DNA from 2 places in the Brachybacterium kimchii genome. Region 2 is predicted to be linked to the other one. Evidence: predicted binding sites of a transcription regulator. Region 2 holds the regulator's gene; the other holds the start of a gene.
What was found. Region 2 encodes LexA, which represses DNA repair genes until DNA is damaged. Its sites were predicted from a motif close to TCGAACANNTGTTCGA; they were not measured.
Positions count from the first base shown of each region.

Region 1: M4486_RS02580 (HNH endonuclease signature motif containing protein) is a predicted target of LexA. The motif match lies at 2,611-2,626, and genes of this name have one in related genera.

Region 1 is NZ_CP097218.1:573,197-577,332, forward strand. It holds gene M4486_RS02575 (LysR family transcriptional regulator) at 1-716, shown strand, start outside; gene M4486_RS02580 (HNH endonuclease signature motif containing protein) at 931-2,553, opposite strand; gene M4486_RS02585 (GNAT family N-acetyltransferase) at 3,135-3,776, opposite strand; gene ligA (NAD-dependent DNA ligase LigA) at 3,940-4,136, shown strand, end outside.
Region 2 is NZ_CP097218.1:1,741,046-1,745,181, forward strand. It holds gene nrdR (transcriptional regulator NrdR) at 164-637, opposite strand; gene M4486_RS08260 (LysM peptidoglycan-binding domain-containing protein) at 712-1,083, opposite strand; gene lexA (transcriptional repressor LexA) at 1,263-1,943, shown strand; gene M4486_RS08270 (ATP-dependent DNA helicase) at 2,008-3,978, opposite strand.

The DNA.
Region 1 (4,136 bases), 1.2 Mb from region 2:
CGGGCCGCGTCGCCGTGGAGCACGCCCGGCGAGTGCTCGACGCGGCCGACGGGCTCGTCGAGCAGGTCCGCTCGGCCGCTGGCGCCGGGCGGATCCGGATCCTCGCCTCGCAGACGATCGCCGAGCATCTGATGCCCACGTTCCTCGCCGCTCTCGCCGCGGACCAGCCGGGTGTGCCGGTCTCCTTCGAGGTCGAGAACACGGCGGGGGTGATCGCGGCGCTCCGCCGCGGACGCGGCGACCTCGGGTTCGTGGAGGGCCTCGAGGTGCCGCACGAGCTCACCACGCTCGAGGTCGCGCGGGACCGACTGGTCGCAGTGGTCGCTCCGAGGCATCCGTGGGCGCAGGATCGGGACGTGCTCGAGCACGGGATCGATGCCGATCTGCTCGCCGGCACGCCGCTGGTGGTGCGCGAGGAGGGGTCGGGGACGCGCGACGTGCTCACCCGGGCGCTCGCGCCTCGTGAGGTCGCGGCGCCCGCGCTCGAGCTGCACTCGAACGCCGCGGTGCGCACGGCCGTGGCGGGCGGTGCGGGCTGCGCCCTGCTGAGCCGACTGGTGGTCGCCGGGGATCTGCGCGAGGGGCGGCTCGTGGAGGTGCCGGTGAGAGACGTCGAGCTGGAGCGCTCACTGCGGGCCGTGTGGTCGGGCGTGAGGCCGGGACGGCTCGAGGGCGCGCTCCAGGCGCTGATCGCCGACGGTGCTGAGCGCGGGTGATGGGGGACGTGCGTGCGAGGCATGGGCCGATGTGAGTGGTGCGGGCAGAGGATGCACGTGCCCGGGCACGACTCGTACCCGGCGCGCATGCCTTCGCCGAAGAAACAGCGGGTGCAGCGCGACCGGGTGCGGTCGGTGAGATGCCGGTGGTGCGGTGACCGGATGATAGGACGCAGCCGGTCGGATCAGGAGTTGCGCCTCAGGTGCCGTGGATTCAGAACGGTGGAGGCGGCGAGGGGGCCCGTGGTGACGGGGGCGGTGAGCCCGCTGGTGGTGGGGAGCCCGACCCGGACGGCGGGTCAGCACCCGGCGGGTGATCGGTGAGCGAGGGGAGCCCGTCGCGCGCCCGCCGATGCTTGGCGCGGGCGTCGCACAGCTGGTCCCAGGCCCCTTCGAGGTCGGCGACGGTCTCGGCCGTGGCCATGTCCGAGTTGTCCTCGAGGAAGACGCGGAACCTGTCCGCCACGTCCCAGAGCGTGCCCCGTCGGCCGCTGGGGGAGTCCTCGGGCTCGATGCGCACGGGGTCGATGAGCCCCTCGGTCTTCATCGCGTGGTGCTGCCAGCAGAGCATGTGCAGGTTGTCGACCGAGGTCGTGCCGCCGCTCGCGGGATCCTCGTGGTCGTACTCGACGATGTGGTCGGCCTCGGTGGCCGTGGTCGCGGGGCGCGTGCATCCGGGCAGGCCGCACGTGGTCATGCGATCGCACAGGTGCTCGAGCATGGACTGCGTGGGCCGGTAGCGGTCTGCGGGGAGCTGGAGGAACTCGCCGCTGCTGGGATCGGTGAGGATCCGCACCCAGTCGCTCTGGCCGGCGGCGATGTCACGGGCCATGTCCGCCGGGATGGGGATGCGCCCGTCGAGCATGCCGGGGGTGTCGTCCTGGCCGAGCATCGTCATCATCGGCACCAGCACGCCTAGCCGGAAGCGCTCCGCGGGCACGTGGACACCCTGGGTGTCGGGCGTGGTGAGGGTGGTGAGCAGATAGCGGATGTGACCGAGCGAGAGGGGCATGCCGGTGGCGAGGACCTCGCCCTCGGGATCCCAGGGGATCGGGGAACCGTCCTCGAGGGCGTGGCGCTGGGCCCGCTGGACCGCGCGGGCGCTCGCGTCCAGGCGGCGAGCGAAGGAGACGACTTCGTGCGCCGGCCCCTGCACTTCGATGCGGGCGATCCCCGGGGTGTCGTCCGGGAGGAGTTCGACGCGCCGACGGTTCTCGGGCGCGAGATGCGGCGGCAGCTCGCGGCGGGAGAGCAGCCGTGCGATCACCGAGCTCAGGCTGCGCGTGAACTGCTCGGGCGCGATGCCGACGTCCCAGAAGCGCACGGTGAGGTCGACGACCGCCATCTCGTCGTCCGTGAGGCCGCTGGTGCGGGAGAGGAGCTCGGTGAACCAGGACGCCGGGAAGGCGCCCGTCTCGAGGAGGGCGTGCACATGGGGAAGGAGATCGACGGCGCGGTGCGCGTCGCGGATGCGGCGCTGCGCCGCATCGATGGTGCAGCGCAGAGCGGTCGCGACCGCGAGGTCGGCGACACGGACCCTGTCGCGATCCGCATCCGGGAGATGACGGGCCTCCCACTTCGGTGCGAGGAGGAGAAGGGAGCGCGCCAGCTCGCGTGCTTCGTGGACGCCCTGGTCCCAGGTCGTGTGCACCAGTTCGTCGACCTCGATGGTGGGGCTGACCTGGACGTGGCGGGAGGCGTTCTCACGGTTCACCGGGGTCTTCGTCCGCGCCGGGAGAAGTGGCTCGAGCACGACCACATCGCCCGAGGGGAGAGGCTCGAAGAAGTCGGCGCCACCCAAAACGCCCTGGTGGATGCCGGGATCGGTCATCGTCATCGTGCTCACCTCCTCGTGATCGCGAGTGCTGCAGCGGGGTGCCCGAGAGAGCTCGGCTCGAAACTGTGTTCGATATGTCCAGTTTAGGCGATGCCGCCTTCGAAAACCAGTACGAATCGGGCACTGTGGAGAACTCTTCGGTGCGAATGCAGCGCAGTGCGGGAGGTCCTCAGGCCGTCCGTCGCACCGGCTCGACTCGCCGGGGCCGCGTGCATGCGCCGCCGGGCTAGGCTCCGATCCTGTGCGCACCGCCTTCCTCGCCGTCACCTTCGCAGTCGCAGCCCTGATGCTCGGAGCGGCGGCCGTGGTCGCCCTATCGATCTACTCCGGGAACGGCGCGGCTGAGCCTGTGGAAGTCCATGCCACCGCGACGCAGGTGACCCATTTCAGGCGTGGAACGGTCGTCGTCTTCCGCACGGACCGGGGACTCGAGGACACGGTCTCCGGAGGATCCGCGGACGTCGGCGAACACATCACGATCTACCGCTATGGGTCAGGGGAGTACGGATGGGAGCCCCACCCGTCGTCGGCGCCCCTGTGGTTCGCATGTGGGGCAGCCGCGCTGTGCTTGTCGATGCTGCTCATCGGCCTGGACCAGGTGCGCAGGAGCGTGCGCGCGTCGCGGTTGGAGCTCCGTGACCGACGCCGGGGCCGACGTCCCGCACCATGAGAACCCGTCGTCCACGCCTCTCGAGCCCCGCCCCGAGCTCGGTCTCGACGAGCCCTCGCTGGAAGGCCGTGTCGAACTCTCCGCCCTCGACCGTCGAGTCGACGACCCGGAACCCGCAGCGGGCGTAGAAGGGCGCGTTCCACGGCACCTCGGCATAGGTGCGAAGGGTGATCCGCATGTGGTCCCGTCCCGCAGCCCATGCGCACGACGCCTCCACGAGCCCTCGGCCGATGCCGCGGCGGCCGAAGGCGGGCAGCACCGCCAACTGCTCGAGATGCGCCTCCGGCCTGTCCCCGCGAGCGGCGGCCCCGTCGATCTCGAGCACGTGCGCGAAGCCGACGACCCGCTCGTCGGCCCCCGCTCCGCCCCCGACGACGGCGACCAGCAGGACCCCCGGCTCCGCCGCCCGCGCCTCCCCACTCTCGGCGGAGTCCGGACCGAAGGGCTCCGGACCGAAGAGGTCCGCGAACATGGCATCGCCCGCGGCCTCGATCGTCTGGAGGCGATCGAGGTCCTCACGCCTCGCCTCGCGGATCCGCACCGTCTCGTCCATGCCCGCACGATAGGCGTCGAAGCCGGCGGCTGACACGCCGTTTCCCGCGCCCTCCATCTGCACCCTCCGCCAGCCCCGGCCCCTTGCGCCCTCGTCGTGCCGCCCGGCCATCCACGCCCCGTCCGGCCATTGAGCCGTCGGACCCATGGGGGAGAATGGACGGGTGAGTGGACACGACACCCCCGCACCCCAGAACTCGGACACGGACTCTTCGACCGAATCCGTCGAGGACCCGCGCAGCGCGCAGGAGCGCATTGCGGAGCTGACCGCACAGATCGAGCAGGCCATCGAGGACTACTACGTCCACGACGCGCCCACGATGGCCGACGCGCAGTACGACGAGCTCGAACGCGAGCTCAA
Region 2 (4,136 bases):
CTCCACGACCGCCGGTCGGCGGCGCGCCCGCTGGGCGCGCCCTGAACATCTTAAGGGCATGACGCCCGTGCTTCGGACCGTTTTCCACCGATCGACACGGATCCGCCACGAATCCAGCGGCTCGCGTGCCTCGGACCCGAGGGCCGACGGGCCGCTCCGCGGCTCAGGACGAGGCGCCGCCGCTGCCCGCGGAGGCGTCCTGACGCAGCTCGGAGATCGCGGACTCGAAGTCGTCGAGGGAGTCGAAGTCCTGGTAGACGCTCGCGAAGCGGAGGTACGCGACCACGTCGAGCTCGCGCAGGGGCTGGAGGATCGCGAGGCCCACGGCGTGGGCGTCGACCTCGGCCTGGCCGCTCTGGCGGATGGTCTCCTCGACCCGCTGGGCGAGAACGGCCAGCTGGTCGTCGCTCACCGGGCGGCCCTGGCAGGCCTTGCGCACTCCGGAGATCACCTTGGAGCGGCTGAACGCCTCGCTGACTCCCGAGCGCTTGAGGACCGCGAGGGATGCCGTCTCGATCGTGGAGAAGCGGCGCGAGCAGTTCGGGCACTGGCGACGACGCCGGATCGAGGCGCCGTCGTCGGCAGTGCGCGAGTCGACGACGCGCGAATCGGGGTGGCGGCAGAACGGGCAGTGCACGTCCTCCAGCCTACCGGGCGCACCGGAGGGCCGAGGGAGGGCCCGCGGCGCTCCCGCCGCAGCGCCCCGGCGGATCAGGCGGCGTCGACGCTGCCCTCGGGGAGCTCGAGCGACTGCCCCTCGGTGATGCGGGGGCTCGAGAGGCCGTTGAGCGAACGCATCTCGCGCACGAAGTCCTGGGAGTCCTCACCGGCGGGGGCGTACTGCTCGGCGTAGTCGCTGAGCGTGTCGCCCGCCTCCACGGTCACGGTGACAGGCTCCTGCGGATCGCCCGCGAAGGCGGAGGGGACACCGAGGACCAGGACGCCCAGCAGGGCGACGAGGATGCCCGCGAGGAACGCGACGGCGGCCAGCAGGATGCGGCCGCGACGGGTGAGCTGCAGTCGAACACCCTTGCGAGCAGAACCCTGCCCGGCGTGGGCCGAAGAGGTGGGGAGGGGAAGCATGGTGGCCATTGTCCGAACTCCTGTTCGATCGAATACGTGTACGACTGTAGGCCCGCCGTGCGCGACACGCAAGACCTTCCTCGAACACATGTTTGGAATCAGGTCGCCCGACGCCTAGGCTGAGCGACGAGTCCCACTGAAACGCAGGGGTGGGACAGACGAAGCGAGGAGCCGCGCAGATGACCCCGACGACCTCTGGTCCCGACCTGACCGACGACGGCCTGACCGCGCGCCAGCGACGGATCCTCGAGACCATCACCGCCGCCATCGAGCGCCACGGCTACCCGCCGACCATGCGCGAGATCGGCGATGCCGTCGGCCTCACCTCCCCCTCCTCCGTCTCGCACCAGCTCCAGGCGCTCGAGCGCAAGGGATTCCTGCGCCGCGATCCGAAGCGCCCGCGCGCGCTCGAGGTCGTGCTGCCCGACGACGCCGGTGAGCCGACCCTCGCGCCCGTCGAGTCGATCGGCGCCGCCGCGGCCTCCGCGTCGGTGAGCGTGCCGCTCGTCGGCCGGATCGCCGCGGGCATCCCGATCACCGCGGAGGAGCAGGTGGAGGACGTCTTCACCCTGCCCCAGCAGCTCGTGGGCGACGGCGAGCTGTTCCTGCTGCAGGTCGTCGGGGACTCGATGGTCGATGCCGCGATCTGCGACGGCGACTGGGTCGTCGTGCGCTCGCAGCCGGTCGCGCAGAAGGGCGAGATCGTGGCGGCCATGATCGACGGCGAGGCGACGGTCAAGACCTTCGCCCAGAGCGACGGCCATGTCTGGCTGATGCCGCACAACCCCGCGTTCGCCCCGATCCTGGGCGACCACGCCGAGATCCTCGGCAAGGTCGTGGCGGTGCTGCGCGCCGTCTGACGCGCTCCTCCCGCCCCCGACGCTCGCGCCTGCGATCCCCTGCGCGCGCTCGGCTCCTGCGGGCTCAGTCCCCCGCGCGGGCCAGTCGTCCGAGGGCGGCGAGCGCGACCTCGGGATCCTGCGTCGGCCACAGCGGCGGCATCGCCTCGCGCAGCACGGCCCCGTAGCGCTTGGTGCGCAGACGCGGGTCGAGCACCGCGACCATGCCGCGGTCCTCGTGCGAGCGGATCAGGCGACCGGCGCCCTGCGCGAGCAGCAGCGAGGCATGGCGCACCGAGACCTGCATGAATCCGCTGCCGCCCTCCGCGTCGGCCCGCTCCGAGCGTGCGGAGGTGAGCGGATCGTCGGGGCGCGGGAACGGCAGGCGGTCGATGGTCACCAGTCGGCACGTGCGTCCCTGCACGTCCACGCCCTGCCACAGCCCGATGGTTCCGAACAGGCTCGCGGTGTCTTCACCGCGGAACTGCTCGACGAGCCGGGGCAGGGAGTCCTCCCCCTGCAGGCCGACGGGCAGGTCGAGACGCGCGCGCACGTGCTCGGCCGCAGCCTCCGCTCCCCGCCTCGACGAGAACAGGCAGAGCGCCCCGCCGCGCGAGGCCTCGACGAGCTCGGTGAGGTGATCGAGCATCGCGAGCGACGGGCCCTCGCGGCCCGGCGCGGGCAGGTGGGAGGCGACGTAGAGGATGCCCTGGCGGCGATAGTCGAAGGGACTGCCCACATCGATCCCGGCCCATGCGCTGCGGTCCTCGAGCGGGGGGACGTCCTCGGCGTCCATGCGTCGGCGCGAGCCCAGGCCGATGGCGCGGGCGGGCGGCTCGAAGCGCCCGCCGAGGGCGAGCGTCGCGGACGTCAGCACGGCGGTGGTGTCCTCGAGGATGCGTCCGCGCATGGCGCCGGCGACATCCAGCGGGGCGACCTGGAGGCTCGAGCGCCCGGTGCGCTCGGAGTGGGAGACCGAGACGACGTCGTCCTCGTCGGGCGCGGTGAGGCGCTCGCAGACGTCGACGATCTCCTGCAGGTTCGCGCGCACGGCCTTGCGGGCGCCTGCCGCCGTCGGGGCGTCGCCGCCGGCGTCCTTGGCGTCGGCGTGGGCACCCCGGGCCTCAGTGCGCAGGTGGACGAGCGCATCGGCGGCGGCGCTGGGCAGGGCGCCCATGACCCTCCCGTCGGGCAGCTCGGGAAGGACCGTGTTCAGCTCCTCGCCGGCGTCGTCGAGGGCGGTCGCGGCGACGCCGAGCCCGCGCAGCTCGCGGACGGCCCCGCGCACCATGCCCACGGTCAGCTGGTCGGTGACGGCGCTCGTCACGCGGGACGTGAGCTCGTGCGCCTCGTCGAAGACCACCGCATCGTGGTCGGGGATGATGCCGTGGTTGTCGAAGGAGTCGATCGCGAGCAGCGCGTGATTCGTGACCACGAGATCGACCTCGCGGGCGACGGCGCGGTTGCGCTCGGCGAAGCACTGGTCCACGAGCGGGCAGTGCCCTCCCAGGCACTGCGAGCCGGTCACCGAGACCTGGTGCCAGGCGCGGTCGGAGACCGGCATGTCCAGGTCGTCGCGGTCGCCCGTGTCGGTGAGCGCCGACCACTCGCGCAGCCGCTTCACCTGCTCCCCGAGGCGTTCGGAGGAGCCGCTCGCGGGATCGGCGGCGGTCTGGGAGAAGAGCGCCCCGGGGTCGATGTCGCTCGGGTAGCCGCCGTCGATCTTGTGCAGGCACAGGTAGTTCCCGCGCCCCTTGAGCAGGGAGAACGTGGGTGTGCGCGGGAGGTGGGGGGCGAGCGCCTCGACGATGCGCGGGAGGTCCTTGCGCACGATCTGCGACTGCAGGGCGATGGTCGCCGTGGAGACCACGACCGGCCGTCCCGTCACGACCGCGTGGCGCAGAGCGGGCACGAGGTACGCGAGCGACTTGCCGGTGCCGGTGCCGGCCTGGACCAGCAGGTGGCGCTGCCCCTCGAGCGCCGTGTCGACCGCGCTCGCCATCCGGGTCTGTCCCTCGCGGCGCGTCCCCTCCAGGCCCTCCACGGCGGCCTCCATGAGCACGTCGAGATCGGCGATCGGCGACGCGGAGGCTTCACGGGCGGCAGGCACCGGCCCACCCTAGCCGCGGGCCGTGCGCGCATCGCCGAGGCGCGTCGGTGCCCGCGGAGGGGACTCGTCACGTCGGCCAGGGAGGAGCCGACGCCCTCGGGCGC